Regions from separate parts of the Streptomyces sp. NPDC056169 genome, predicted to be linked through region 3. Evidence: riboswitches for the same ligand, from Rfam matches in the RefSeq annotation. Region 3 holds a riboswitch; each other region holds the start of a gene.

Region 1 (9,872 bases), on a different contig from region 3:
CCACCACGTACCACCTGCTCCGCACCCTGACCCACGAGGGCTATCTGCGCCGTGAGAAGGGTGTGTTCGTCCTGGGCGACGCCGCCGTCCGACTGGCCGGCGGCGGAGCTGTGCAGAATCGTCGCATCAAGATCGAAGACTCCCTTGCCCGCTGGCGGGACGAGATCGGTGTGCCGGTGTACTTCGCCCTCTATCGCGAGGGAGAGATCGAGCTCGTCGCTGTCGCGGACACCCCCTCTGCCCCCGCAGTGGAGGAGTGGGCAGATTTCCGCGAGACCGGGCACGCGCACGCCATCGGGCAGTGTCTGCTGAGCCAACTCGATCTGAAAGCTCGTCAAGACCACCTCGACCGCCATCCGGTGGAAGCCATCACTCCGTACACGGTGCGTAACCATCGTGTCCTTTTGGAGCGTTTGGGCGGTTTGGGGCGAATGGAGCCCCTGGTAGAGCGTCAGGAATATGCGCTCGGCACGGTCTGTGCCGCCATTCCCGTCACGGCGGGGTCCACGGCGGCCGCGATGGCCATTTCCCTCCCCCTTCACCAGGAAGAACGGTTGCTCCCAGCAGTCGAGCGGCTACGTACGGAGATCGGGAGGCTCTTCAGTTCGCTCGCGTTCTCTATCAGTATCTGAAAAATCACTCCTTGTGATCTGCTAGCGCTTACAGCACGATTGCGTCAAGAGGGCCACGGGGGATCATTCCTGGCCGTTTCGGTCACAGCTTTCAGCAGCTGTGTTTACACAACTGCTTCATCTACTGCGGGGTACATGATGCGAGAGTCGGTTCAGGCCGAGGTCCTGATGAGCTTCCTCGTCTCCGAGGAGCTCTGCTTCAAGATCCCAGTCGAGCTGCGATACGAGACCCGGGATCCTTACGCGGTGCGGATGACCTTCCACCTCCCCGGGGACGCGCCCGTGACCTGGGCGTTCGGCAGGGAGTTGCTGCTCGACGGGATCAACAGGCCGAGCGGGGACGGGGACGTACACATCGCTCCCACGGACCCCGAGGGCCTTTCGGATGTCTCCATCCGGCTCCAGGTGGGCGGCGACCGCGCCCTGTTCCGGGCCAGCGCGCCGCCGCTGGTCGCGTTCCTCGACCGCACGGACAAGCTGGTTCCGCTTGGTCAGGAACGGACACTCGGTGACTTCGAGGACAACCTGGAGGCGGCACTCGGCCGGATTCTGGCAGAGGAGAACGCCGGCTGATTCGGGGCCGGTACGCCGCCCGGAGCCCCTACTTCGCGCGGCGGCGCCGACCGCCCCGTACCGCCGCCGCCCGGGGCTTCCCGGCGACGTCGGAGCCCGGCCGGTCGGCGGAGACCACGAGCGCCGCGAGGGCCGTGGTGACCGGCACGGAGGCGACCAGACCGATCGAACCGACCAGCGTTCGGACGATCTCCACCGCGACCAGCTCGCTGTTGGCCACCGTGCCCATGCTGCTCTGCGCGATCGAGAAGAGCAGCAGCAGCGGCAGGGCGGCGCCCGCGTAGGCGAGGACCAGGGTGTTCACGACCGAGGCGATGTGGTCGCGGCCGATCCGGATCGCGGCCCGGTACAGCGCGCGCGGCCCCATGCCCGGATCGGCCTGGTGCAGCTCCCAGACCGCCGAGGTCTGGGTGACGGTCACGTCGTCCAGCACGCCGAGCGAACCGATGATGATGCCGGCGAGCAACAGGCCGGACATGTCGATCTCCGGGAACAGGCCGTGGATCAGGCCGGTGTTGTCGTCGGTGTTGCCGCTGAGTGAGGCCCAGCCGATGAAGACCGAGCCGAGCAGACCGATCAGCAGCAGCGAAATCAGCGTGCCGAGCACCGCGACCGAGGTGCGGGCCGAGAGCCCGTGGCACATGTAGAGCGCGATCAGCATGATCGCGCTCGACCCGACCACCGCCACGACCAGCGGATTCGAGCCCTGCAGGATCGCCGGCAGGATGAAGAGCGTCAGCACCAGGAAGCTCGCGGCGAGCGCGATGAGCGCCATCACGCCCTTCATCCGGCCGACGACCACCACCACGATCGCGAAGATCCCGGCGAGCACCGCCATCGGGAGCTTCCGGTTCACGTCCGTCACCGAGTACTGCAGATCGCGCGGGGCGTCGGGGGCGTACGCCACCACCACGCCCTGCCCCTCGTGCAGTTGGCGCGGCGCGTCGGGCTGCACGATCTCGGTGAACGTACGCCCCTTCTCCTGCCCGCTGGTGACCTCGATCGTCGCCTTCTCGCACTGCCCCTGCTGGGCGTTGACCGCCTCGCGCCCCTCGGGCGTGGAGGTGTCCCCGGTCGGCGGGACCTGGGCGGCGTTCACGTCCTTGCAGTCGACCTGCTCGACGGAGACGACCGTGCCCTGCTCCGTCTGCCGGTCGAAGCCGACTCCGGTGCGCTCGTGCGCCGGCGTACCACCGGGCCACAGGACCACGAGCCCGACCACCACGGCGGTGGCGAAGGGGATCAGGATCGCGGCGATGACCTTGCGCAGATGCCGGGAGACGGGGGCGGCGGGGCCGTGGCTGTGGCTGTGGCCATGGCTCGGTTCGTGGCCGTGACCGGGTTCGTGGCCGTGTCCGTGGCCGTGCGGCTCGGGGGTCTGCTGGGGGGAAGTCACCGACCGATCATCGCAAGAACGGTGGGGGGCCCACTGTTCAGCACGCCAGGGATGACGCTAGCGTGGTGACACCTTTGCACACGCGGGAGCTCGGAGCACCGGGCTGAGAGGGCGCTGATCACCGTACGCACGTACGGGAGGAGGCTGCGCCGACCGCCGAACCTGTTACCGGGTAATGCCGGCGTAGGGAGATCGGTCTCATGACCATTCAGGATGCACGCACGCCTGCCTCCGACCAGGAGGGCCAGGACGGCCAGGACGGCCTGCCGACCCCGGGCGAGCGCACGCCCGGCTGGCACAAGGGGTACATCGAGGGTTCGCGCCCCGACCTCCGGGTCCCGGTCCGTCAGGTGCACCTCACCAACGGCAAGGACGTGACGCTGTACGACACGTCCGGTCCGTACACCGACCCCACCATCGACACCGATGTGCGGCGTGGCCTGGCGCCGTTGCGCGAGAACTGGATCATCGCGCGCGGCGACACCGAGGAGTACGCGGGCCGCCCCGTCCGTCCCGAGGACGACGGCATCAAGCACACCTCGCCGCGCGGCGGCGGGCTCAAGAACCTCGACGCCGTCTTCCCCGGCCGCCCGCGCCTCCCGCGCCGGGGCCGCGACGGCCAGGCGGTGACGCAGCTCGCGTACGCCCGCCGCGGGGAGATCACCCCGGAGATGGAGTACGTCGCGATCCGCGAGAACGTCTCCCCCGAGGTCGTGCGCGAGGAGATCGCCGCGGGCCGCGCCGTTCTCCCGGCGAACGTCAACCACCCGGAGATCGAGCCGATGATCATCGGCAAGCGGTTCCTGGTGAAGGTCAACGCCAACATCGGCAACTCCGCCGTCACCTCCTCCATCGAGGAGGAGGTGGAGAAGATGACGTGGGCGACCAAGTGGGGCGCCGACACGGTCATGGACCTGTCCACCGGCCGCAACATCCACACCACCCGCGAGTGGGTGCTGCGCAACTCCCCCGTGCCGATCGGCACCGTGCCGCTCTACCAGGCGCTGGAGAAGGTCGACGGCAGGGCCGAGGACCTGACCTGGGAGATCTACAAGGACACGGTCATCGAGCAGGCCGAACAGGGCGTCGACTACATGACGGTGCACGCCGGCGTGCTCCTGCCGTACGTGCCGCTCACCGCGCGCCGCAAGACCGGCATCGTCTCGCGCGGCGGCTCGATCATGGCCGCCTGGTGTCTCGCGCACCACAAGGAGAACTTCCTCTACACGAACTTCGAGGAGCTCTGCGAGATCCTCGCGGCGTACGACGTCACGTACTCGCTCGGCGACGGTCTGCGCCCCGGCTCGATCGCGGACGCCAACGACGAGGCGCAGTTCGCGGAGCTGCGCACGCTCGGCGAGCTGAACACGATCGCCAAGCGCCACAACGTGCAGACGATGATCGAGGGCCCGGGCCACGTCCCGATGCACAAGATCAAGGAGAACATCGACCTCCAGCAGGAGATCTGCGAGGAGGCGCCGTTCTACACGCTCGGCCCGCTGACCACGGACGTGGCGCCCGCCTACGACCACATCACCTCGGGCATCGGCGCGGCGATGATCGCCTGGTGGGGCACGGCGATGCTCTGCTACGTCACGCCCAAGGAGCACCTGGGCCTGCCGAACAAGGACGACGTGAAGACGGGCGTCATCACGTACAAGATCTCGGCCCACGCGGCGGACCTCGCCAAGGGGCACCCGGGCGCCCAGGAGTGGGACGACGCGCTCTCGGACGCGCGGTTCGAGTTCCGCTGGGAGGACCAGTTCAACCTGGCGCTCGACCCGGTCACCGCGCGCGAGTTCCACGACGAGACGCTGCCCGCGGAGCCGGCGAAGACCGCGCACTTCTGCTCGATGTGCGGTCCGAAGTTCTGCTCGATGAAGATCTCCCAGGACATCCGGCGTGAGCACGGCGGCACGCAGCAGGAGATCGAGGCCGGCATGGCAGAGAAGTCGAAGGAGTTCGCGGAGAGCGGGAACCGCGTCTACCTGCCGCTGGCGGACTGACCGCGGAGGGCTCCGGCGCCGGCCGTCGCGCCGGCTTCTGAGCAGGCACCGGCCCGCGACCCACGGGGGAGTCGCGGGCCGTTGCCGTTGTCAGGGAGTGAGGTCGTCGTCCCGGTGGGCGGCGGCGAGGGCGTCGCGGAGGAAGGGCACGACGCCGCGTTCGAGCAGGGCGAGGCGCCAGGCCTCACGGGCGCGGGACAGTTCGTCGTCCGCCGCGGTGGCGGGCGCGCCGGCCGTGACCGTCGCGGTCGGGCTGTTGCGCAGGGCGGTCCGGAGGAGACCGGCGGCCGCGCAGAGCAGGCCGGCGGCGGCGACCGCGCCGAAGACCAGGCCGGCCGTCAGCAGCGTCGCGCCGAACACCACGGTGGGCGCGATCGCGTGCAGCAACGCGCCGACCAGCAGGAAGATGAAGGCGGCCGACCCGGCGAGGACGGGCACCATGACGGTGACGATCGCGACGATCCCCGCGCCGGAGCCGTCCTGCGGGGCGGGTACGCGGGTGGTGACCGCGACGCGGCTCTGCTCACGGACCTTGACGAAGTGGTCGTACTCGCTCGACGCCGCGGTGGTGATCAGCGCTGTCGCGTTCAGGGCCATGGAGCGCAGTTGCCCGGCCGTGAGGCGAGTGCCGACTCCGGCGAGATCCGGACGTGCGTGGGCGGTGCTCAGTGCGTCGTCGAGGACCCGCTCGTACTCGGCGCGATCCTCGGTCAGCAGGTACGGAGCCACGTTCATGTGCATCCCCCGATGCTCCGCAGGCCCGGATCAGCCGTGGAGAACGGCCGGTCGGACGGAAACGGAGGAGAGCCTGCTACGGATGGTCCGATGGTATTGCGGTGACGCCACGGGCTGACAGGGTGTTTCCGGAAATCGACTTCCCCGGATGCGCAGGGTTATGCGTCAGCTGTTCAGGGGGAGTTGGACGACCAGCAGCTTTCCGGCCATGGTCACGCCACCGTCCATGGCGATCGCGAGACCGTCCGCGTACACGTGCGGTCCGTCGACGATCGGTCCTCCGCTGCCCTCGCTCTCCTCCGTGCCGACCTGGCCGAGGAGGTACGGAATGGGGCTGTGGCCGTGGACGATCCGGCCGCCGCCGTAGGTGGAGAGGAGCTCCTGGACGGCCTGCGGTCCTGACTCGTCGCGGAACGCGAAGCGCTTCGTGAACTTCCGGAACACGTCCCAGACCTCGTCGGCGTCGCTCCGGTTGAGGATCTCGTGGACCGTCTCGTTGACGTCCTCGATGGTCTCGCCGTATTCGAGGTACGCGGTGGTGTCGGAGTGCAGGAGGAGGTGGTCGTCCTCCAGGACCACGGCGTCGAGCCGGGACATCCACTGGAGGTGCACGTCCTGGAGCCGGTCCATGTCGTGCTTCTGGCCGCCGTTGAGCAGCCAGGCGGCCTGGAAGGTGGCCGTGCCCGCACCCGACTGGACCGGGGTGTCGCCGAAGCGCTTGGCGCCGATCAGCAGCAGCTCGTGGTTGCCCATGAGGGCCTTGCAGTAGCCGCCGGCGGCGGCGGCCTCCGCGGAGAGCCGCATGACGAGGTCGATGACGCCGATGCCGTCGGGACCGCGGTCGGTGAAGTCGCCGAGGAACCACAGGCGGGCGTTGCCCGCGGCCCAGCCGCCGTTCTCGTCGACGAGGCCCTGGGCGCGCAGGGCGCCGACGAGTTCGTCGAGGTAGCCGTGGACGTCACCGACGACGTAGAGCGGGCCGGGGCCGTCGCCGGTCGTGGCCGCGGGGTCGGGCGCGGGGGCGGCGTCGGGGGTGACCCGGACCTGGACGGTGTCGCCGCGGTTGATGACGGGGAGGTCGCGCTCGGTCGGGGTGTAGCCCTCGGGCAGGTCGCCTTCGGGGAAGGCGCTGCCGGGATGGCCGGTGGCGACCGAGACGATGGAGGAACCGGTCGTACGGGTCGTGTTGCCCGTCGCAGCGGGCGCAGCGGGCGCACCGGTGGTACCGGTCGTGTCGGTGTACGCGGGGGCGATGCGGCGGCCCAGAAGCAGGGTCGGGTCGGCGGGTGCGGGCGCGGGTGCGGGCGCGGTGGTCGGCATGGGCGGGACGGCCGGCGCCTCGACGGGTGCCGCGACGGCGGTCCCGGCAGGGGTCCCGGCAGCGGTCCCGACGGTGCTCTCGACCGACGCCTCGACCGGCGGAAGGTGCTCGGCGGTCTGCGGAAGGTGCTCGGCGGCCGGCGTCGGCGCGGGCGTCGGCAGCGGATCCGCGGACGTCGGCTCGGCGGCGTGGCCCTGTACGGGCACCCGGGCGTACGGCGGTACGCGGAAGTCGCGCAATGTCGCCGTGCGCACCACGGGCTCCTGCCCGGCCCCCTGAGTCATGGACCCCTCCACCACCGTCGCGATGCCCTGCACATCGTGGACCGGCCTGGTCGGGGTGGCCCACGATGTCGTCCGCCCATCATAGGAATGAGCGTCCTCCTGTGTGACGCACCAGGGGTGGTGAATCCGGGTCCACTCCGGGTTCACCGGTTGTTTCGCCCGAATTGAGAAGGTCCAGTCCAGGGTTGAGGCCGGTATGCGGCTCGGTTTCGCCGCCCCTGCCCACGGGCAGGGGCGGGGGCGGCGTGTTCGGTGAGCCTCGGTCAGTCCTTCGCGGGTGAGCGCGGCGGGCTGACCGTGGTGCGCGGCGAGCGCCGCTGCGAGGACGTGCGGACGATGAGTTCGGTCGGTATCACCTGCTCGACCGGACCGTCCGTATCGATCCCCTCGATGGCGTCGATGAGGAGCTGGACGACGGCCGTGCCGATCCTGCGTGGCTTGAGCGAGAGCGTCGTGATGGGCGGTTCGGTCGTGGCGTAGACGGTGGACTCGCTGCAGCAGACCAGCAGCAGGTCCTCCGGGACGCGCAGCCCGTAGCGGCGCGCAGCCGCGAGGAGATCGGTTCCGTTGGGGTCGAAGAGGCCGTACACGGCGTCGGGTCGGTCCGGGCGGGCGAGCAGCCGGTCGGCCGCGACGGCGCCCGCGCACGGATCGTGCGCCGGATAGGCCTCGTAGACGGGGTCCTGGCCGACCCGCTCGCACCAGTTGAGGTACGCGGTGGTCGACAGGCGGGTGTACGTGTCGGTAGTGGTTCCGGTGAGGAGGCCGATGCGGCGGGCGCCGGCGTCGGCGAGGTGGTCGAGCAGATCGAGGACGGCGGCTTCGTGGTCGTTGTCGACCCAGGCGGTGACCGGAAGGGTGCCGGCGGGGCGTCCGTCGGAGACGACGGGGAGGCCTTGCCGGACCAGTTCGGTGACGACCGGGTCGTGGTCGGAGGGATCGATGACGACGGTGCCGTCGAGGGCGACGTTCGACCAGACGTCATGGCGGGAGGTGGCGGGGAGGATGACCAGGGCGTAGCCCCGGGCGAGTGCGGCCGATGTGGCTGCTCTGGCCATCTCCGCGAAATATGCGAATTCGGTGAAGGTGAAAGGTTCATCCCCGTACGTGGTCACGGTCAGGCCGATGAGTCCCGACTTACCCGTACGAAGCGTGCGGGCCGCCGCGGATGGGCGGTAGCCCAGCCGGTCGGCGACCTCGCGGACGTGGCGGCGGGTGGCGTCCGGGAGTCGGCCCTTGCCGTTGAGCGCGTCGGAGACAGTCGTGATCGAGACCCCGGCGGCGGCGGCCACGTCCCGGATGCCTGCCCGGCCCTGCCGGCTTCCCCGGGTCTGTGCCCGGCTCACCTGGTGCTTCCCTGCTGCTGTCATGGCGAGCCGATAGTAGGGCGATGAGGGGCGGTCGGGACGGTCGCATATGCAGGCATTGACAGGCACGTTTCTGCATGATCAAAAGTGGTCAATGGGCAAGGAATCCAAGGCAGTTAAGGGCTTCTCCATGCGACCTAGGCTTGCCGAACGGCATAGGCCTGGCGAAGGGGCGAGGTCTCGAAGAGGTCTCAACTCACCTCTACGGGGGATGCGCGCCACGGCGCCCGCCACCGGCGCGCGCCACCCAGGCACGCGCTCCCCCTCCCCGGGGGGCGGTATCCACAGCGTGTCCCTCCTGTTGTCCACAGGCCATTCGCAGCGGAGGCGAATCCTCATAAGGTGAGGAGTATTGGCGGTACGGACGGTCGAGGAGGCCACACTGTGAGCGAGACCAGCGGGACGAGCACCGGCAGCCCCAAGCTGCGCGCCGAGCTGGACGGCGTCCCCACCTACAAGCCGGGCAAGCCGGCCGCCACGGGCGGGCCCGTGGCCTTCAAGCTGTCGTCCAACGAGAACCCCTACCCGCCACTGCCCGGGGTCATGGAGAGCACGCTGGCGGCCGCCGCGAACTTCAACCGCTACCCGGACATGGCCTGCACCGGCCTGACGCAGGAGCTCGCCGACCGCTTCGGCGTGCCCGTCTCGCACATCGCGACGGGCACGGGCTCGGTCGGGGTCGCGCAGTCGCTGCTCCAGGCCACCTCGGGCCCGGGCGACGAGGTGATCTACGCCTGGCGCTCCTTCGAGGCGTACCCGATCATCACGCAGATCAGCGGGGCCACCTCGGTGCAGGTGCCGCTGACCGACGGCGAGGTGCACGACCTCGACGCGATGGCCGCGGCGATCACCGACCGGACCCGGCTGATTTTCGTCTGCAACCCCAACAACCCCACGGGTACCGCGGTCCGCCGGGCCGAGCTGGAGCGCTTCCTGGACCGGGTGCCCTCCGACGTCCTGGTCGTGATCGACGAGGCGTACAAGGAGTTCGTCCGCGACACCGACATCCCGGACGGCATCGAGCTCTACCGCGACCGGCCGAACGTCGCCGTGCTGCGTACGTTCTCCAAGGCGTACGGCCTGGCGGGGCTGCGGGTCGGCTTCGCGATCGCTCACGAGCCGGTGGCGGCGGCGCTGCGCAAGACGGCGGTCCCGTTCGGGGTGAGCCAGCTGGCGCAGGACGCGGCGGTGGCCTCGCTGCGGGCCGAGGACGAACTGCTCGGCCGGGTCGGCTCGTTGGTGGCCGAGCGCGAGCGGGTCCATGCGGGGCTCGTGGCCCAGGGCTGGACCGTGGCGGACACCCAGGCGAACTTCGTCTGGCTGCGGCTCGGCGAGCGGACGCTGGACTTCGCGGCGGAGTGCGAGCGGCACGGCGTGATGGTGCGGCCGTTCGCGGGCGAGGGCGTGCGCGTCACGATCGGTGAGACCGAGGCGAACGACCTGTTCCTGAAGGCGGCGGAGGGCTTTCGCAAGGAGGGTTAGGACACGAGCTCCACGCGGATCGGGTCGCCGTCCCGGACGGTGGCCAGGATCCGCGGGTCGCCGTCCAGCGCGCCCA
Region 2 (9,872 bases), on a different contig from region 3:
CTTGACAACAAGAAGTCCGTCCAGCAGGTCCTGGACGAGGCCGGTGTCACCCTGAAGCGCTTCACGCGCATCAAGGTCGGCATCTGAGTCCGTCCGCGAACGCGACGGACACCGGACCCCGGTAGGGTCTGAGGCAGTCGTCCGCCCCCGCGCAGGACGACCGCAGATCTGACGAGGAGGCCATTGCCGTACGGGATACCGCGAGGACCCAAGGCAATGGCCTCCTTCGTATGTGCACGAGGAGATCTCCATGAACCAGGGCGCCGTACAGGGCGACGACAACAACGGCAAAAAGGCCGGCCGCTACATGCTGAAGCTGTCCGGAGAAGCCTTCTCCGGCGGTACCGGCCTGGGCGTCGACCCCAACGTCGTGCACGCCATCGCGCGTGAGATCGCGGCGGTCGTACGCGACGGCGCGGAGATCGCGGTGGTGATCGGCGGCGGCAACTTCTTCCGTGGCGCCGAGCTCCAGCAGCGCGGCATGGACCGGGCCCGCTCCGACTACATGGGCATGCTCGGCACCGTGATGAACTGCCTCGCCCTCCAGGACTTCCTGGAGAAGGAAGGCATCGACTCGCGCGTCCAGACCGCCATCACCATGGGCCAGGTCGCCGAGCCGTACATTCCGCTGCGCGCCGTGCGCCACCTGGAGAAGGGCCGCGTGGTCATCTTCGGCGCGGGCATGGGCATGCCCTACTTCTCCACCGACACCACCGCGGCCCAGCGGGCCCTGGAGATCGACGCCGAGGCCCTGCTCATGGGCAAGAACGGCGTCGACGGGGTCTACGACTCCGACCCGAAGGCCAACCCCCACGCGGTCAAGTTCGACGCGCTGGAGTACGGCGAGGTGCTCTCCCGCGACCTCAAGGTCGCCGACGCCACCGCCATCACCCTGTGCCGGGACAACAAGCTCCCGATCCTCGTCTTCGAACTGCTCACCGAGGGCAATATCGCTCGCGCGGTGAAGGGTGAGAAGATCGGCACGCTCGTGAGCGACCAGGGCACCCGGGCCTGACACCCGAACCGGGAACCGCCCCGCAAGGGGATGGGACAGAGCCCTGCCGGTCGTACCCACCGTGCAGGACACAACGCGACGACACGCAGGAGCATGTGGTGATCGAAGAGACCCTCCTCGAGGCCGAGGAGAAGATGGAGAAGGCCGTCGTGGTCGCCAAGGAGGACTTCGCCGCGATCCGCACCGGCCGTGCGCACCCGGCGATGTTCAACAAGATCGTGGCGGACTACTACGGCGCCATCACCCCCATCAACCAGCTTGCGTCGTTCTCCGTTCCGGAGCCGCGCATGGCCGTGGTGACCCCGTTCGACAAGAGCGCGCTGCGCAACATCGAGCAGGCGATCCGTGACTCGGACCTCGGCGTCAACCCGAGCAACGACGGCAACATCATCCGGGTGGTGTTCCCCGAGCTGACCGAGGAGCGCCGCCGGGAGTACATCAAGGTGGCCAAGGGCAAGGCCGAGGACTCGAAGATCTCGATCCGCGCCGTGCGCCGCAAGGCCAAGGAGTCCATCGACAAGCTCGTCAAGGACGGCGAGGTCGGCGAGGACGACGGCCGTCGCGCGGAGAAGGAGCTCGACGACACCACCGCGAAGTACGTCGCGCAGGTGGACGAGCTGCTCAAGCACAAGGAAGCCGAGCTGCTCGAGGTCTGATGAACGACTCTTCCTGGGGGGCCCCGGGCGGCATCGGCCGCCGGGGACCCGACCAGGGGCCTGCCCCGGCGGGTCCCGCAGACGATCGGCATCAGGCGGCGCAGACTCGGCCCATGCCCATCGTGCCCGACGTTCCCGCCGGCGGATTCCAGGACGGTCACAGCCGGGGGGCCGCTCACCAGAGCGGTCCCCTGTTCCGTGACGAGACGCCGCACGAGCACCCGCAGGAGCCCATGTCCAGCCCCACCCCGCCTCCGCCGCCCGCGCCGACGGCGCCACGGCAGAAGAAGAGCGCGGGGCGTGACCTGGGCGCGGCCATAGGGGTCGGAGTCGGTCTCGGCGCCGTCATCGCCGCCTCGCTGTTCATCTGGAAGCCGGCGTTCGTCGGGGTGATCGCGGTCGCCGTGGTCGTCGGGCTGTGGGAGCTCACGTCCCGCCTCCAGGAGCGCAAGGCCATCAAGGCTCCGCTGGTGCCGCTCGCGGTCGGCGGTGCGGCGATGGTCGTCGCCGGCTACGTCCGGGGCCCGGAGGGCGCCTGGGTGGCGATGGCGCTGACGGCGCTCGCGGTACTCGTCTGGCGGATGACGGAGCCCCCCGAGGGCTACCTGAAGGACGTCACGGCGGGTGTCTTCGCCGCGTTCTACGTGCCGTTCCTGGCGACGTTCGTGGCGATGCTGCTGACCGCGGACGACGGTCCGCAGCGGGTGCTGACCTTCCTGATCCTGACGGTGGTCAGCGACACCGGGGCGTACGCGGTCGGCTGGCGCTTCGGCAAGCACAAGCTGGCGCCGAGGATCAGCCCCGGCAAGACCCGTGAGGGTCTCGGCGGGGCGGTGGCGTTCGCGATGGCGGCGGGCGCGCTGTGCATGGAGTTCATGATCGACGACGGGACCTGGTGGCAGGGTCTGCTCCTGGGTCTGGCGGTGGCGGCGAGCGCGACGCTCGGCGACCTCGGCGAGTCGATGATCAAGCGTGATCTCGGCATCAAGGACATGGGCACGCTGCTCCCCGGTCATGGAGGCATCATGGACCGGCTGGACTCGTTGCTGCCGACGGCGCCGGTGGTGTGGTTGCTGCTCGCGCTGTTCGTGGGGACGGGCTGACCGGCCGGTCGGTTTCCTCCGTCGACAGGTGTTGACGGACAGCGGGTACTCTGGAAGGGCTCGTGGCGCGTGCGCTGCGGGCCCTTCCGCCGTCCTCGCCGCCGTGAGGACGCTCCAGTGAGGTCTCCTGGCTTCGGCATCGTCATGCCGCGCTTCCCGCCGACGCGGGGCTGTCCGGACCTCGTGCCGTCTGAGGAGACACCCGATCGTGGCCCGTCCTGTGCCCGGAGAACTCACTTTCATCGCCCCCAAGGGAGCCAAGAAGCCGCCGCGGCACCTGGCGGACCTCACGCCCGCCGAGCGGAAGGAAGCCGTCGCCGCGACCGGCGAGAAGCCCTTCCGCGCCAAGCAGCTGTCGCAGCACTACTTCGCTCGGTACGCGCACGACCCCGCGCAGTGGACCGACATCCCGGCGGCCTCGCGGGAGAAGCTCGCCGAGGCGCTGCTGCCCGACCTGATGTCCGTGGTGCGGCACATCTCGTGCGACGACGACACCACCCGTAAGACCCTGTGGCGGCTGCACGACGGCACGCTCGTCGAGTCGGTGCTCATGCGCTACCCGGAGCGGGTGACCATGTGCATCTCCTCGCAGGCCGGCTGCGGCATGAACTGCCCGTTCTGCGCGACCGGGCAGGCGGGGCTCGACCGGAACCTGTCGACCGCCGAGATCGTGCACCAGATCGTGGACGGCATGCGGTCCCTGCGGGACGGGGAGGTGCCCGGGGGACCGGCGCGCCTTTCGAACATCGTGTTCATGGGCATGGGCGAGCCGCTCGCCAACTACAAGCGGGTCGTCGGCGCGATCCGCCGGCTCACCGACCCCGAGCCGGACGGCCTGGGCCTCTCGCAGCGCGGGATCACCGTGTCCACGGTCGGTCTCGTGCCGGCGATGCAGCGCTTCGCCGACGAGGGCTTCAAGTGCCGTCTCGCGGTCTCGCTGCACGCCCCGGACGACGAGCTGCGCGACACCCTGGTGCCGGTGAACACGCGCTGGAAGGTGCGCGAGGTCCTCGACGCTGCCTGGGAGTACGCGGAGAAGTCGGGGCGCCGGATCTCCATCGAGTACGCGCTCATCCGCGACATCAACGACCAGGCGTGGCGCGGCGACCTCCTCGGCAGGCTGCTGAAGAACAAGCGGGTCCACGTCAACCTGATCCCGCTGAACCCGACGCCCGGTTCGAAGTGGACGGCGTCCCGTCCGGAGGACGAGCGGGCGTTCGTCGACGCCATCGCCCGCCACGGCGTTCCGGTGACCGTCCGGGACACCCGCGGTCAGGAGATCGACGGTGCCTGTGGACAGCTGGCGGCCTCCGAACGCTGACCTTGTACTCTGAGCTCGAACACATCTTCATATTCCGACAGGGGAGCGCCACAGCGCTGAGAGTGCGGTGACCGTAGACCGCAGACCCTCTGAACCTTGCCCAGGTCATTCTGGGTAGGAAGTTCGGTCGTTAACTCAAGCTGTTGCGCCCTGCCCGCGTCCGGGTCCGCCGGACGTGGGCAGGGCCGCGTCTCTTCCTGGTCAACCCAGGAGGAATCTCAGTGAGCACCACCATTTCGGCGAGCACGAAGAGAATGGCCGCCGCCGCGCTCGTCGCGGCGCTGGGCGTCACCACGCTCGCCGCCTGCGGCGCGGAGGACGTCCGCGACGCCGCGGGCAAGACCGGCGCGCCCGCACCGAAGACCGTGACCCTCGTGAGCCACGACTCCTTCAACGCCTCCAAGGAGGTCCTGAAGGACTTCACGGCGCAGACCGGTTTCACGGTCAAGGTCCTCAAGGCCGGCGACGCGGGCGAGGCCGTCAACAAGGAGATCCTGACCAAGGGCTCCCCGCAGGGTGACGTCTTCTTCGGCGTCGACAACACCCTGCTGTCCCGTGCCCTCGACAACGGGATCTTCGTCCCGTACGAGGCGAAGGGCGTGGACCGGATCCCGGCCGCGTACCGTCTCGACAAGGAGCAGCGGGTCACGCCCGTCGACTCCGGCGACATCTGCGTCAACTACGACAAGAAGTACTTCGCCGACAAGAAGCTGGCGCCGCCGCAGACCTTCGACGACCTGGCGAAGCCGGCGTACAAGGACCTGCTCGTCGTCGAGAACCCCGAGCGGTCCTCCCCGGGTCTTGGCTTCCTCCTCGGTACGGCCGCGAAGTTCGGCGACGAGGGCTGGCAGGACTACTGGAAGAAGCTGAAGGCCAACGGCGTGAAGACCGTCGACAGCTGGGAGCTCGCCTACAACCAGGAGTTCTCCGGTTCGGCAGGCGGCAAGCAGGCCAAGGGCGACCGGCCGCTCGTCGTGTCGTACGCCTCCAGCCCGCCGGTCGAGGTGCTGTACGGCGAGCCGCAGCCGAAGGTGGCGCCGACCGGCGTCTCCACCGGTACCTGCTTCCGGCAGATCGAGTTCGCGGGCCTGCTGAACGGGACGAAGAACCCCGAGGGCGGCAAGGCGCTGATCGACTTCCTGATCTCGAAGAAGTTCCAGGACGACATGCCGCTCCAGATGTTCGTCAACCCGGTCGCCAAGGACGCGACGCTGCCGGAGCTCTTCACGAAGCACGGTGTGGTCGTCGACGAGCCGGAGACCATGGCGCCCGAGAAGATCGCCGAGAAGCGTGACCCGTGGATCCAGCAGTGGTCGTCGCTCGTCCTGAAGTAGTGCGGGGCCGGGGCGACCTCCGGAGGAGCGCGGCGCGGCTGGGGCTGATGGCCCTGCCCGTCGCGTTCTTCGGGATCTTCTTCGCCTGGCCCGTCGTGTCGATCGTCGACCGGGGGCTGCGGCCCGACGGCGCCTGGCGGTTCGGTCGCATCGGCGAGACGCTGAGCCGGCCGGAGATCCTCGACGTGCTCGGCTTCACCGTGTGGCAGGCGGCGGCCTCCACCGGTCTGACCTTGCTCGTGGCGCTGCCGGGGGCGTACGTCTTCGCGCGTTTCGCGTTCCCGGGCAAGGGTGTGCTGCGGGCCGTGGTCACGGTGCCGTTCGTGCTGCCGACGGTCCTCGTCGGCACGGCCTTCCTGGCGGTCGTCGGCCGGGGCGGTCTGACGGACGAGCTGTGGGGGCTGCGGCTCGACACCAGCGTGTGGGCGATCCTCCTCGCGCACGTGTTCTTCAACTACGCGGTCGTCGTGCGGACCGTCGGCGGCCTCTGGTCGCAGCTCGACCCGCGCCAGGAGGAGGCCGCGCGGGTCCTCGGCGCCTCGCGCTGGACGGCCTGGCGGACGGTGACCCTGCCCGCGCTCGTGCCGGCGGTGTCGGCGGCCGCCCTGATGGTCTTCCTCTTCACCTTCACCTCCTTCGGTGTCGTACAGATCCTCGGCGGGGACGCGTACTCGACCCTGGAGGCCGAGATCTACCGGCAGACCGCCCGGCTGCTCGACCTGCCGACGGCCGCCGTCCTCACCCTCGTGCAGTTCGCCGCGGTCGGGGCGATCCTGGCCGTGCACGCCCGGACGGTACGGCGGCGGGAGACGGCGCTGCGGCTCGTACCGCCGGAGACGACCGCGCGCCGGCCGCGCGGCATCGGGCAGTGGGCGCTGCTCGCGGGCGTCCTCGTCTCGGTGGCGGTGCTGATCCTGCTGCCGCTCGGCGTGCTCGTGGAGCGCTCCTTCGCGGGGCCGCACGGCTACGGGCTCGGCTACTACCGGGCGCTCGGCTCGCTCGACGAGTCCGGCACCTTCCTCGTGCCGCCGCTGGAGGCGATCGGGAACTCGCTGCGGTACGCGGCGGCCGCCACGGCCATCGCGGTGCTGATCGGCGGGCTCGCGGCGGCGGCCCTCACCCGGCGGGCCGGCCGGCTCGTGCGGGGCTTCGACGCGCTGCTGATGCTGCCGCTCGGGGTGTCGGCGGTCACCGTCGGCTTCGGGTTCCTCATCACGCTCGACGAGCCGCCGTTCGACCTGCGGGCCAGCTGGATCCTCGTGCCGCTCGCGCAGGCCCTGGTCGGCGTCCCCTTCGTCGTACGGACGATGCTGCCGGTGCTGCGGGCGGTCGACGAGCGGCTGCGGGAGGCGGCGGCCGTGCTCGGCGCGTCGCCGTGGCGGGCCTGGCGGGAGGTGGACCTGCCGCTGGTGCGGCGGGCGCTGCTCATCGCCGCCGGGTTCGCCTTCGCCGTCTCGCTCGGCGAGTTCGGCGCGACCGTCTTCATCGCCCGGCCCGACAGTCCGACGCTGCCGGTGGCGGTGGCCCGGCTGCTCGGGCGGCCCGGTGAGCTCAACTACGGCCAGGCGATGGCCCTCTCGACGATTCTGATGGTGGTGTGCGCGGTGTCCCTGCTCCTGCTGGAACGGCTGCGCACCGAGCGGACCTCCGGGGAGTTCTGATGCTTTCGATCCAGGACGCGACCGTACGGTTCGGGGAGCGGGCCGCGCTCGATGCCGTGGACCTGGAGGTCGCGGAGCACGAGATCGTGTGCGTCCTCGGCCCCAGCGGCAGCGGCAAGTCGACGCTGCTCCGGGCCGTCGCGGGGCTCCAGCCGCTCGACGGCGGCCGGGTGCTGCTCGGCGGCGCCGACCAGACGGGGGTGCCGGTGCACCGGCGGGGCGTCGGGCTGATGTTCCAGGACCACCAGCTGTTCCCGCAGCGGGACGTCGGCGGCAACATCGCCTTCGGGCCCCGGATGCGCGGGGCGGCCAAGGCCGAACAGACGGAGCGCGTACGGGAGCTGCTCGACCTCGTCGGGCTGCCGGGGGCCGAGCGGCGCTCGGTGGCCGCGCTCTCCGGCGGCGAGCAGCAGCGGGTGGCGCTGGCCAGGGCGCTGGCGCCGCGGCCCCGGCTCCTCATGCTGGACGAGCCTCTCGGGCAGCTCGACCGGGGGCTGCGGGAGCGGCTCGTCGTCGAGCTGCGGCAGTTGTTCGGGCGGCTCGGGACGACGGTCCTGGCCGTCACCCACGACCAGGGCGAGGCCTTCGCGCTCGCCGACCGGGTCGTGGTGATGCGGGACGGGCGGATCGCCCAGTCGGGTGGGCCCGTCGAGGTGTGGTCGCGGCCGGCCTCGGAGTTCGTGGCCCGCTTCCTCGGCTTCGACAACGTGGTGGCGGCGCGGGTCGTCGGCACGGTCGCGGAGACCGTGTGGGGGAAGGTCCCGGTGCCGGAGGGCTCGCCGCAGGGGGAGCGGCGGCTCCTCGTCCGGCCGGGCGGGGTGCGTCTCGTCCCGCGGGAGTCGCCGGGGTCGGGGGAGCCGGACGCGTGGACCGTCGAGTCCCGGACCTTCCGGGGCGACCGTGTCGTCGTACGGCTCCGGCCGGTGGACGGGCCGCCGCTGGAGGCGGAGTTCCCGCTGAGCGAGGCGCCGGCGCTGGGGGCCGGGGTGGGCGTGGGGTTCGCGGTGGAGGACGTCGTGGTGCTCGGCGACTGACCCGTGTCAGGGTGTGGTGCGCCCGTCGTAGAGCGCGCGCAGCCAGGGCTGCCGGACGGCGGGCAGCCGCGCCAGCGTATGGCGGAACACCTTCTGGTCCGGCTCGAACAGTCTCCACGGATGGTCGGGCAGGGGGTAGTCGTCGCGGAGGACACCGTCCGGGAGCCTGCCCGACATCGGACGCGGTGACGTCTCGCGGGGGAGGGCGAGATGGGCCCAGACCTCGATGGCCAGCGGCACGGCCACCGTGGCGTCGGACGGCGGCTGCCAGGGCTCGCCCGTGCGCGGATGCCGGGGTACGAGGGCGATGTCGGGGACCGGTACGGCAGTGCCGGGGGCGCGCGGGCCGGGACCCGCCAGGGCCACGGACTTCGCGGCGGGCCCCGGGGGCAGCAGCCTGGCGACCGCGCGGCCGAACAGATCCATGACGGGGCCCTCGGGCAGCGTCAGCGGGCCGCCGTCGGAGGCCACCAGGAGATGGGCGAGCGCCGATCCGGCCGCCGCCTGCCACCGGTAGTGCCAGGTGTCCTCCGGAGCGAAGGGGGGTGTGCTGTACGAGTGCCACGTCATGCCCTCCCAGCCGAGCGGCGGGGGGGCCGGCTCTCCGGCGGGCTCGGGGCGCACGGCGTCCGGTTCGAGCCACACCGCCTGCCAGAGAGAGCAGTCGTCGATGCGGGTCGCGACCGGGAGCCCGCACCGCTCGCACGCGAGATTGGGGCCGTCCCGGCCGTCCGGGCCGAAGCAGTCGCCGTCGCACTTCTCGGGAATCAGGACGGTGCCCCGTGTGTCGCCCGGTGCGACGACGGTCCGGCCCCGGGCTCCGAAGGAGACCGAGCCCACCGGAGCGAAGACGCCTTGGGCCTCGGCCTCGGCCTCCCCGATCCCCTCCCACCGCCACGGAGCCCCGGAAGGCGCCGGATCGACGGCGTACGTCCCGGGCTCCATCAGCGGCGGGAGCATCACGTGCCCGACGGACTGATGGGCGTGGGCGGGGAGCGCGACCGGGGACAACGGCGCGGTCAGCGCGGAGCCGCACCCCCTGCACACGAACACGTCCACGTACTCTCCCCCCGACCCCGTACCCCGCGGATTCTCTCCGTGCGGGGTACCGGCGGCCAAAGGGTTTTCGCCCGGACCGGCCCTGTCCCGCGCGCCCGGACCGTCCCCGCCCCGCGGGCTACGCCTTCGCGAGCCGTTCCAGCGCCTCCGGGGCCTCGTCGATCGAGTCGACCAGGGCAATGCGGGGCGCCATCGGGCGGTCGGCGGCGAGGGCATGCAGGAGGGGCCAGGCCGGGAGGCGGTCCGTCCAGTGGGCGCGGTCGACGAGGACCATCGGGGTGGGGGCGCCCAGGGAGCCGTAGTAGTTCGGGGTGGCGTTCGTGAAGATCTCCTGGACCGTGCCCGCCGCGCCCGGCAGGAAGACGACGCCCGCCGTGGAGCGGGCGAGCAGGCCGTCCTCGCGGAGGGCGTTGGCGAAGTACTTGGCGATGCGGCCCGCGAAGGCGTTCGGCGGCTCGTGGCCGTAGAACCAGGTGGGGATGCCGACCGAGTCGCCGCCGTGCGGCCACCGGGCCCGTACCACGAAGGCCGCGCGGGCCCACTCCGTCACGGAGGGGGTGAAGGACGGGGCGGCGGAGAGGAGGGCGAGGGCCGCCGGCAGGGCCTCGTCGGGGAACGGGGCCAGGTACGCGCCGAGGTTCGCCGCCTCCATCGCCCCCGGTCCGCCGCCGGTCGCCACGGTGAGGCCG
Region 3 (9,872 bases):
CCCGGCTGCCCTCGGCGAGGGACTGGGCGGCGACCGTGCCGGCGTCCTCCGGGGAGTTGATCCGCTCCGGTGCGACCCGCACGGTGAGGCCGGCCTCCTGGAGCGTGGCCGTGGCGTCGGCGACGGTCTCGCCGGTGGCGTCGGGCACGTCGATCGGCGAGCCCTTGCTGACCACCAGGGCGACGGCCGAGTCGGGGCGGCGCTCGGTGCCGGGCTCGGGGTCGGAGCCGATTACGGCGCCCTGGGCGACGGAGTCGCTGAACTCCCTGGTGATCACCCCGGGGGCCAGGCCCTCCTCCTTGAGGAGGCGCTTGGCCTCGGGGAGCGGCTTGTTCCTGAGGTTGGGCACCTTCACGATCTCGGGGCCGCGGGAGAGCGTCAGGACGACCGTGGCGTTGCCCCGGACGCGTTCGCCGGGGGCGGGGTCGACGGCCATGACCGCGCCGCGCTCGTACACGTCGCTGAAGGCACGTTTCGTCGTGCCGACGTCCAGGCCTGCGTCCTTGATCCGCTGTGTCGCGTTGGCCTCGGTCTGGCCGAGGACGGCCGGTACGCGGGTGAACTGGCCGGAATTGATGTACCAGACACCGGTGCCGAGGCCGAGCGCGAGCAGGACCCCGAGGACGATGAGGAGAGGGCCGCGGGGCGCGCGGAGACCACGCGCAGCGCGCCGGCGGGGGCCCGCCGGGGGAGCCTCCGGGGCGGGCAGCCGGTTCGTGTGCTCCACCTGCTGGACCTGCGGGAGGTCCGCCTCGGCCGGTACGGCGCGGGCGATCACGCTGGTCCGGTCGTCGGCGGTGTCCCGGGCCGCGGAGCGCGCCTGCGGCGGCACGGCGTCCAGCTGCTCGTCGGTGAGGACGGCGCGGGCCTCCCGGAGCAGGGCGAGCAGCGCGACGGCGTCGTACGGGCGGACCTCGGGGGTGCGGGCCGTGGCGGCCGCGACCAGCTCGTCCAGCTCCAGGGCGAGCCCGGGGACGGTGGCGGACGGAGCGGGCACGTCCGTGTGGAGGTGCTGGTAGAGGACCTGCGCGGGGGTGTCGCCCGCGTGGGGCTTGCCGCCGGTCAGCATCTCGTACAGCACGACGCCGCAGGCGTACACGTCGGCGCGGGTGTCGGCCGTGCCGTGCTCGATCTGCTCCGGTGCGAGGTACGAGACCGTGCCGAGGACCGAGCCGGTGGTGGCGGTCGCCGAGCCCACGGCCCGTACGAGACCGAAATCGGCCACCTTCACCCGGCCGTCGTCCCCTATCAGGACGTTCTCCGGCTTCATGTCGCGGTGCACGAATCCGGCCCGGTGCGCGGCGCCCAGCGCGGCGAGGACGGGCTCCAGGATGTCGAGCGCGGCGCGGGGCGCGAGGGCGCCGCGCTCGCGCAGGACGTCACGGAGGGTGCAGCCGGCGACGTACTCCATCGCCAGATAGACGTACGCGCCCTCGGCGCCCTGGTCGAAGACGCCGACCACGTTCGGGTGGTCGAGCCGGGCGACGGACTTCGCCTCGCGGATGAAGCGCTCGACGAAGGCGGCGTCCGTCGCGAGGGCGGGGTGCATCACCTTGAGCGCGAGGACGCGGTCGAGGCGGGTGTCGACGGCCCGGTAGACCGTGGCCATCCCGCCGACGGCGATGCGCGCGTCGACGCGGTAGCGGCCGTCGAGCAGCCGCCCGACGAGGGGGTCCTGAAGGGTCGTGTCCACGGCGTCGAGTCTACGAGCCGTGGACACGGCCCCCGCGCGGCTGCCCCGGTACTGCAGCGCAGCTGTGACGAGCGCCCCAGCAGGCCGTCTAGAACGCGGGGCGCTCCGGGTCCAGGTGCGGGCGGCCCTCCACGGGGGAGGACGCCTCCGCGAAGTGGCGGCGGGGAATGCGGCCCGCCCGGTGCGCGAGCCGGCCCGCCTCCACCGCGTGCCGCATCGCCGAGGCCATGAGCACCGGCTCCTGCGCCCGCGTCACCGCCGAGGCCAGCATCACCGCCGCGCACCCCAGCTCCATCGCGAGTGCCGCGTCCGATGCCGTGCCCGCCCCGGCGTCGAGGATCACCGGCACCCCCGCCCGTTCCGCGATCAGCTGGAAGTTGTGCGGGTTGCGGATGCCGAGCCCCGAGCCGATCGGGGAGCCGAGCGGCATGATCGCCGCGCACCCCACGTCCTCCAGCTTCCGCGCGAGGACCGGGTCGTCGTTCGTGTACGGCAGGACGGTGAAGCCCTCGTCGACCAGCGTCTCGGCCGCGTCGAGGAGCTCCACCCCGTCCGGCAGCAGCGTCCGCTCGTCGGCGACGACCTCCAGCTTGATCCAGTCGGTGCCGAGCGCCTCCCGGGCGAGCCGGGCGGTGAGGACCGCCTCGCCCGCCGTGAAACAGCCCGCCGTGTTGGGCAGGACCCGGATGCCGAGCCGCTCCAGGACGGAGAGGACCGAGCCCTGGACCGTCGGGTCGAGCCGCCGCATCGCGACGGTGGTCAGCTCGGTGCCGCTGGCGATCAGCGAGCGCTCCAGGACGTCGAGGCTCGGCGCGCCGCCGGTGCCCATGATCAGGCGCGAGGAGAACTCCGTACCGCCGAGGACGAACAGGTCGTCGGACATCGCGCTCAGCCTCCCTGCACCGCGGTCAGGACCTCCACCCGGTCGCCCTCGCCGAGCAGCGTCGCCGCCCACTCGCCGCGCGGGACGACCGTCTCGTTGACGGCCGCGGCCACCCCGGTCGGGGCCGTGCTCAGGGTCGAGACGAGGGCGTCGAGGGAGACGGGGCCGGTGAGCTCGCGGGGTTCTCCGTTCACGGACACGTTCATGCGGGAAGCTCCAGACGTACTGGGGAGAAACGGCGGGGGGTGAAGGCACGGGCCTCGTCGGGGAGGACGCCCGTGGTGAGCACCTCCGCCATGACGTCGCCGGTGACGGGGGTGAGCAGCACCCCGTTGCGGTAGTGGCCGGTGGCCAGGTGCAGGCCGGGCAGGATGCTGGGGCCGAGCAGCGGAGCGTTGTCCGGCGACGCGGGGCGCAGTCCGGCCAGCGTCTCGGTGAGCGGCAGCTCGGTGATGCCGGGGACGAGCTCGTGGGCGTCGCGCAGCAGCTCGTACACCCCGCCCGCCGTCACCGTGGTGTCCCAGCCGAGCTCCTCGCTGGTGGCGCCGACGACGAGCTCGCCGTTCTCGCGCGGCACGAGGTAGACGTGGCTGCCGCGGACGACGGCGCGGACGGTACGGGAGAGGAAGGGGGCGTACGGGGCGGGCACGCGCAGCCGCAGGACCTGGCCCTTCACGGGGCGGACCGGCGGCAGCACCTCGTCGGGCACGCCCGCGAGCCGTCCGCTCAGACTGCCCGCGGCGAGAACGACCTGGTCGGCCGTCAGCTCCTCGCCGCCGGCGAGGACGACCCCGCGCGCCCGGTCGCCCGCGACCGTCAGACGCTCCGCGAGGACGCGGTGGAAGACCACCCCGGCCCGCTCGCAGGCGACGAGGAGCGCGGCGGCCAGCCGGCGCGGGTCGACCTGGTGGTCGCCGTCCACGCGCAGCCCGCCGCGCACCCCGGGGGCGAGCATCGGTTCGAGGCGGCGGCACTCGCGCCCGCTGAGCCACTCCGAGGTGAGGCCGCAGCGGGTCTGGAGGGCGTGGAGTTCGCGCAGGTGGGCCCGGTCGTCGGCGTCGAGGGCGACGGCGAGGGTGCCGCAGGCACGGTGGCCGACGTCGTGGCCGGTGGACTCCTCCAGCTCGGCGACGAAGGCGGGATAGCGGGCGGCGGAGGCGAGATTGAGCCCGAGCAGGGTCTCCTCGCCGTAGTGGAGTTCGGTGACGGCGGCGAGCATCCCGGCCGCGACCCGCGCGGCGCCGCCGCCCGGTTCCGGGTCGACCACGGTGGTGCGCAGCCCGCGCTGCGCGGCCCGCCAGGCCGTGACCAGGCCGATGATGCCGCCCCCGACCACGAGGACATCGGAAGAACGCATGGGCGTCCAGCCCCTCCCTTCGCCGGCATGACCCGGATCAGGTTCGTACGGTCGGAGGCCGCCCAGCCTCCCTCTCAGCCCGGTGCGTCCGGGCTCCCGCGAGTGCTTTACGCCCGCCAGACTAGCCGCAGCCCCGGTGCGGTCCCAGGCCCCTCCCTTCCTGACGATCCGTCAGATGCGTAAGGTGGTCGGGTGAGCGAGCAGAAGCAGGCCCAGCAGCAGGTCGTGATCGTCGGAGCCGGGATGGCGGGCGTGCAGACCGCCGTCGCCCTGCGCGAACAGGGCTTCACCGGCCCCGTGACCCTCATCGGGGCCGAGCCCCACCAGCCCTACGACCGGCCCCCGCTCTCCAAGGCGATCCTGCTCGGCAAGGCCGAGGACTCCGCCTTCGACGTCGACTTCGAGGCCCTCGACATCGAACTCCGCCTCGGCCTCGACGTCACCGGGCTCCGCGCCGCCGACCACGAGATCGACACCGAGGCCGGGCCCGTCCCGTACGGCGTCCTGGTCGTCGCCACCGGCGCCCACCCGATCACCCTGCCCGGCGCCGAGGGCGTCCCCGGCGTCCACCTCCTGCGCACCCTCGACGACGCCGTGCGCCTCGGCCCCGTCCTGGAGCGCCGCCACACCGTCGTGGTCGTCGGCGCGGGCTGGATCGGCGCCGAGTTCGCCACCGCCGCGCGCGAGGCGGGCTGCGCCGTCACCGTCGTCGAGGCGGCCGACCGCCCCCTCGCCGGGGCCCTGCCCGCCGAGGTCGCCGCCCCCATGGCCGGCTGGTACGGGGCGAGCGGCGCCGAACTCCTCACCCACGCGCGCGTGGACACCGTCCTGCCCGGCCGGGTCGTCCTCGCCGACGGCCGCGAGCTGCCCGCCGACGCCGTCGTCGTCGGCATCGGCGCCCGCCCCGCCACCGGCTGGCTCGCCGGCTCCGGCATCGCCCTCGACCCGAGCGGCGCCGTCACGGCCGACGAGCGGCTGCGCACCTCCCTGCCCGACGTGTACGCCGTCGGCGACTGCGCCTCCTACCCCTCCGCCCGCTACGGCGAGCGCCTCCTCGTCCACCACTGGGACAACGCGCTCCAGGGCCCGCGCACGGTCGCCGCGACGATCACCGGCGCCGCCACCGGACCGTACGACCCGGTGCCGTACTTCTGGTCCGAGCAGTTCGGCCGGTTCGTCCAGTACGCCGGGCACCACGCGGACGCCGACGAGCTCCTGTGGCGCGGCGACCCGGCGGACGCCACCTGGTCCGTGCTCTGGCTGCGCGCCGGGGTCCCGGTGGCCCTCCTCGCCGTCGGCCGCCCCCGCGACCTGGCCCAGGGCCGCAAGCTCATCGAGGCGGCCACCCCGGTCGACCCGGAGCGCGCCGCCGACCCGTCCGTCCCCCTGAAGGCGGCAGTCCGGTAGGGCCCGGGTACCGACTGTCGGTCCGGGATGGCAGGCTTGTCCCGTGACCGAGATTGACGTAAAGATCGATGCGCTCGTCCCCGCCTGGCTCTACGTGCCCGACATCGCGGAGATGCTCGATGTCGAGGTGACACGCGTGCGGCAGCTGATCAAGGAAGGTCAGCTCCTCGCCGTGCGCCGTGGAGAGAACAACGCCCTGCAGATCCCCGCCGCCTTCATCCAGGGCGACGCGATCGTCAAGGGCCTCGTCGGGCTCCTGACCGTCCTGCGGGACGACGGCTTCACCGACGAAGAGATGCTGGAGTGGCTCTTCACTCCGGACGAGAGCCTGCCGGGCACGCCCGCGCAGGCGCTCAACGAGAATCGCGGCACGGAGGTGAAGCGCCGCGCCCAGGCGCTCGCCCTCTGACGCCCGCACGTACCGAGGACACCACCAGCGGGTGTCGCGGCGACCGGCCCCTCGCGGGCCGGCCGCCGCGGCGCCGGCGACACCGACGGGGGGAACCCACCCATGCCCACGCCTCGTGAGCGGCTTGCCGACGCCCGGCTCTACCTGTGCACCGACGCCCGGAAGCGCCAGGGCGACCTGCCCGCCTTCCTCGACGCCGTGCTCTCCTCCGGCGTCGACATCGTGCAGCTCCGCGACAAGGGCATGGAGGCCGGCGAGGAGCTGGAGCACCTCGCCGTCTTCGCCGAGGCCGCCCGCCGGCACGGCAAGCTCCTCGCGGTGAACGACCGGGCCGACGTCGCCCACGCCATCGGCTCCGACGTGCTCCACCTCGGCCAGGGCGACCTGCCCGTGCCCGCTGCCCGCGCGATCCTCGGCGGCGGTGACGACGTGCTGATCGGCCGCTCCTGCCACGCCGAGTCCGAGGCGGCCGCGGCCGCCGTCGAACCGGGCGTGGACTACTTCTGCACCGGGCCCTGCTGGCCCACCCCCACCAAGCCCGGGCGGTACGCGCCGGGGCTCGACCTCGTGCGGTACGCGGCCGGTCTGGCGCAGAACCGCCCCTGGTTCGCCATCGGCGGCATCGACGAGACCAACCTCGACGAGGTCCTGGACGCGGGCGCCCGCCGGATCGTCGTCGTCCGCGCGATCACCGAGGCAGAGGACCCGGCGGCCGCGACCGCCGCCCTCGCCAAGCGGGTCCGGGAGCGCGCGGGAGCCTGAGCGGATCCCGGGCCGTGGGCCGCGGGGCGCCCAGGACGGCGTCCCGCGAGAATGTCCGAAAAATTGTCCACAACGCGGACGCCGTCTACGCGGGTCCTCGTCCCCCGTCTAACCTGCCCGTATGGCCCTAGGTACCGCTTCCGTCCGATCGGACCGCGCACGCACGGTCCGCGAGATCCTCGCCGCCGGCGACACGTCGTACTCCTTCGAGTTCTACGCGCCGCGGACCGCGAAGGGCGAGCAGGTCCTCTGGAACGCGATGCGCCGCGTCGAGGCGGTCGGCCCCAGCTTCGTCTCCGTGACCTACGGCGCCGGCGGCACCACCCGGGGCGGCACGGTCAAGGCCACCCAGAAGATCGCCTCCGACAGCACGCTGACCCCCGTCGCGCACCTCACCGCGGTCGACCACTCCGTCGCCGAACTGCGCAACATCCTCGGCCAGTACGCCGACGCCGGCATCCGCAACATGCTCGCCGTCCGCGGCGACCCGCCGGGCGACCCGCTGGGCGAGTGGGTCGAGCACCCCGAGGGAGTCCGGTACGCCGCCGACCTCGTCCGGCTCATCAAGGAGTCGGGCGACTTCTGCGTCGGCGTCGCGGCCTTCCCCGAGATGCACCCCCGCTCCACCGACTGGGACACGGACATCCGGCACTTCGTGGACAAGTGCCGGGCCGGCGCCGACTACGCGATCACCCAGATGTTCTTCGACCCGGAGAACTATCTGCGGCTGCGCGACAGCGTGGCGAAGGCGGGCTGCGAGACCCCGATCATCCCCGAGGTCATGCCCGTCGTGAACGTGAAGACCCTCGACCGGCTGCCCCAGCTGAGCAACGCCGCCTTCCCGGCGGATGTGAAAGACCGCATCCTCGCCGTCAAGGACGATCCCGCCGCTGTACGCTCCATTGGCATCGAGTTCGCGACGGAGTTCTGCGCGCGTCTGCTCTCCGAGGGTGTCCCCGGACTGCACTTCATCACGCTGAACAGCTCCACCGCGACGCTCGAGATCTACGAGAATCTCGGACTGCACCAGCAGTCGTGACCGGTCGTACCCGCCCCGACCCGCGGCGGTGACCGTGGAGAGGGGCGGCGGGGCATGGGGTGGACGGTCCTCTACATCGCATTCGGCGTGGTGGCGTTGTGGCTGCTGGGGGAGGTGCTCCTCCAGTACAAAGCGCGGCTGCGATGGCGATTGCTGGCCTTCACCGGCTTCCTCGGCGTGGTCCTGGGCGTCCTGCTGCCCTCGGTGGTGGTGATCATCGCGGGCGCGGTCGCCTTCGCCGTCGGCCAGACCTATGTGACGCTCTCCTTCCGCCGCGGCTTCTCCACCGGCTGGGCGATCGGCGGGAACCCGGGCGCGAGCCGCCGCCGCAAGGCGGGCAGCCAGGAGCAGGCCGGGCCCACGCTGGAGGTCACCGAGGTCTCGTACGACGCCGTCGACGCCTACGCCACGGCGGACGGCCACGGCCACACCTATGACGACTCCGCCCCCGTCACCGCCGCCGAGACGACCGCGGTCTACGAGCCCCAGCCGCTGCCGGACGAGACCGGCCAGTACGGGGTCTACGACGCGGGTCACCAGAGCACCGGCCACCACGGCACCGGCCACCAGGAGACCGGCCACCACGGCACCGGCCACCAGGACGGCGGCCAGGACGCGGGGTACGGCACGGGGTACGCGCCGCAGCAGCCCGCCTACGACCCGTACGCCCCGGCGTACGAGCAGCAGCAGCCGGCCTACGACTACGGTGCGCCCGCCGGGCAGCAGCAGTACGCCGCCTACTCCGACCCGTACATCGGCCCCGGCACGGACGGCCAGCAGTACGGCTCGTACTACGGCGACTCCTACGCCCCCTCGTACACCTACGACACCCCGCCCGGCGGCGTCTGGGTCCCGCAGCAGCGCGACACCGAACAGCCCCCGCAGCAGGCGGCGCCGCAGCCGCAGAGCCCGTACGGCTACGAGCAGTACCCGGACGAGCAGCAGCAGTACCGCTACTGAGCGGGGACGGGCGCGGACGGCCCGCGGGGCCGCTACTGCGAGCCGCGGAAGTCCGCGCCCTCCACGATCAGCCCCGCCACCAGCGCGCCGGACATGCCCGCGTGGGCGAGCCCGCCGCCCGGGTGGGACCAGCCGCCCGCGAACCAGAGCCCCGGCAGCGGGGAGCGGTTCGCGGCCGGGAGCAGCCGGCCGCGCCCGCCGGCGAGCGCGGGCCCCGGAACCTCCGCGGACCCGGTGTCCCGTCGTACGTCCTCCGGGGTGCGGACGTGCCGCCACAGCAGCCGCTCCCGCAGCCCCGGCACCGCCTCGGCGGCCGCCTCGACCATCCGGTCGGCGAAGGCCTCCCAGTCCTGACCGTCGTGCCCGTCCTGACCGTCGTGCGCGTCCTGCCCGTCCCGCTCCGGGGACGTGCGGACGGTCGCCGTGACCGTCACCGACTCGTGCTCCGCGTCGGGCCGCAGCGCCGGGTCGTCCGGCCGCAGCACCGTCACGGTCGGCCGCTCGCCGGCCGCGTGCACGACCGTGCGGTGGACCGCCGCCGGCTCACGGGGCCCGCGCAGGGCCAGACAGACCGTCACCCGGCTCGTCCAGGTCGTCTGGTAGTGCGGCCAGTCGTCGCCGTCGCCCCACTCCACGACGTGCTCGTGGTAGAGCGCGGGCACCGGGGCCCCGGAGACCACGTGGTCCGCCTCGACCGTCTCGCCCCCGGCCAGCCGGACGCCGACCGCCCGGCCGTCCTTCTCCAGGACGTCCTCGACGGGCGTGTCGAAGACGAACTCCACGCGCCGCTTCCGGCACCGCTCGTGGACCGCGTCGGCGAGCGCCCGCAGGCCCCCGCCCACGTACCAACTGCCGAAGGTCTGCTCCATGTACGGCAGGACGGCGGCCGCGGCCGGGGCGGTCGCCGGGTCGAAGCCGTACGACCACGCGTACGCGTCGAGGAGGGCGGCGAGCCGGGGATCGCCCAGCTCCCGCGCCCCGACCTGGGCGAGCGTCGTCGTCGGGCGCCGCAGCAGACCGGCCTTGAGCGCCGGGTACGGCTCCCGGGCCAGCGGCGCCGGATCGGCCGGCTGAGGCTCCTCCAGGAGCGGGCGCCGGGTCCGGTCCCAGGCCTCGCGGGCCCGCACCAGGAAGTCGCCCCAGCGTGCCCCCGCGCCCGCGCCGAGCGCCGCGTCCAGGGCGGCGACCGTGCCGGCCCGGGAGGCGTTCGGCAGGTCGACGCGCGTGCCGTCTGCGAAGACGTGACGGCTCGCCGGATCGACCTGGCTCAGCGCGACGCACTCCTCCAGGGGCTCCTTGCCCGTCTTCACGAACAGGTCGCGGTAGACGGCGGGCAGATGCAGCAGCCCCGGGCCGGTGTCG

Evidence for each region. Region 3 has a riboswitch for thiamine pyrophosphate ahead of thiO (glycine oxidase ThiO). Riboswitches for the same ligand answer to the same signal wherever they lie in the genome.
Region 1: another riboswitch for thiamine pyrophosphate. It lies ahead of thiC (phosphomethylpyrimidine synthase ThiC); the one in region 3 lies ahead of thiO (glycine oxidase ThiO).
Region 2: another riboswitch for thiamine pyrophosphate. It lies ahead of ACFC0G_RS31220 (thiamine ABC transporter substrate binding subunit); the one in region 3 lies ahead of thiO (glycine oxidase ThiO).

What each region holds. Positions count from the first base shown of each region.
Region 1 covers NZ_JBHJUO010000003.1:252,933-262,804, forward strand. The annotation lists gene ACFC0G_RS06140 (IclR family transcriptional regulator) at 1-632, shown strand, start outside; gene ACFC0G_RS06145 (SsgA family sporulation/cell division regulator) at 771-1,205, shown strand; gene ACFC0G_RS06150 (YibE/F family protein) at 1,234-2,601, opposite strand; TPP riboswitch at 2,674-2,808, shown strand; gene thiC (phosphomethylpyrimidine synthase ThiC) at 2,802-4,607, shown strand; gene ACFC0G_RS06160 (hypothetical protein) at 4,698-5,348, opposite strand; gene ACFC0G_RS06165 (metallophosphoesterase) at 5,508-6,947, opposite strand; gene ACFC0G_RS06170 (LacI family DNA-binding transcriptional regulator) at 7,211-8,317, opposite strand; gene hisC (histidinol-phosphate transaminase) at 8,699-9,796, shown strand; gene ACFC0G_RS06180 (cyclophilin-like fold protein) at 9,793-9,872, opposite strand, start outside.
Region 2 covers NZ_JBHJUO010000021.1:76,686-86,557, forward strand. The annotation lists gene tsf (translation elongation factor Ts) at 1-87, shown strand, start outside; gene pyrH (UMP kinase) at 251-1,015, shown strand; gene frr (ribosome recycling factor) at 1,114-1,671, shown strand; gene ACFC0G_RS31210 (phosphatidate cytidylyltransferase) at 1,671-2,774, shown strand; gene rlmN (23S rRNA (adenine(2503)-C(2))-methyltransferase RlmN) at 2,983-4,095, shown strand; TPP riboswitch at 4,125-4,234, shown strand; gene ACFC0G_RS31220 (thiamine ABC transporter substrate binding subunit) at 4,350-5,429, shown strand; gene ACFC0G_RS31225 (ABC transporter permease) at 5,477-7,090, shown strand; gene ACFC0G_RS31230 (ABC transporter ATP-binding protein) at 7,090-8,124, shown strand; gene ACFC0G_RS31235 (hypothetical protein) at 8,131-9,183, opposite strand; gene ACFC0G_RS31240 (LOG family protein) at 9,302-9,872, opposite strand, start outside.
Region 3 covers NZ_JBHJUO010000001.1:354,086-363,957, reverse strand. The annotation lists gene pknB (Stk1 family PASTA domain-containing Ser/Thr kinase) at 1-1,693, opposite strand, end outside; gene ACFC0G_RS01655 (thiazole synthase) at 1,782-2,576, opposite strand; gene thiS (sulfur carrier protein ThiS) at 2,582-2,782, opposite strand; gene thiO (glycine oxidase ThiO) at 2,779-3,933, opposite strand; TPP riboswitch at 3,931-4,043, opposite strand; gene ACFC0G_RS01640 (NAD(P)/FAD-dependent oxidoreductase) at 4,177-5,340, shown strand; gene ACFC0G_RS01635 (Rv2175c family DNA-binding protein) at 5,384-5,749, shown strand; gene thiE (thiamine phosphate synthase) at 5,852-6,511, shown strand; gene metF (methylenetetrahydrofolate reductase [NAD(P)H]) at 6,633-7,550, shown strand; gene ACFC0G_RS01620 (hypothetical protein) at 7,605-8,510, shown strand; gene ACFC0G_RS01615 (phytoene desaturase family protein) at 8,543-9,872, opposite strand, start outside.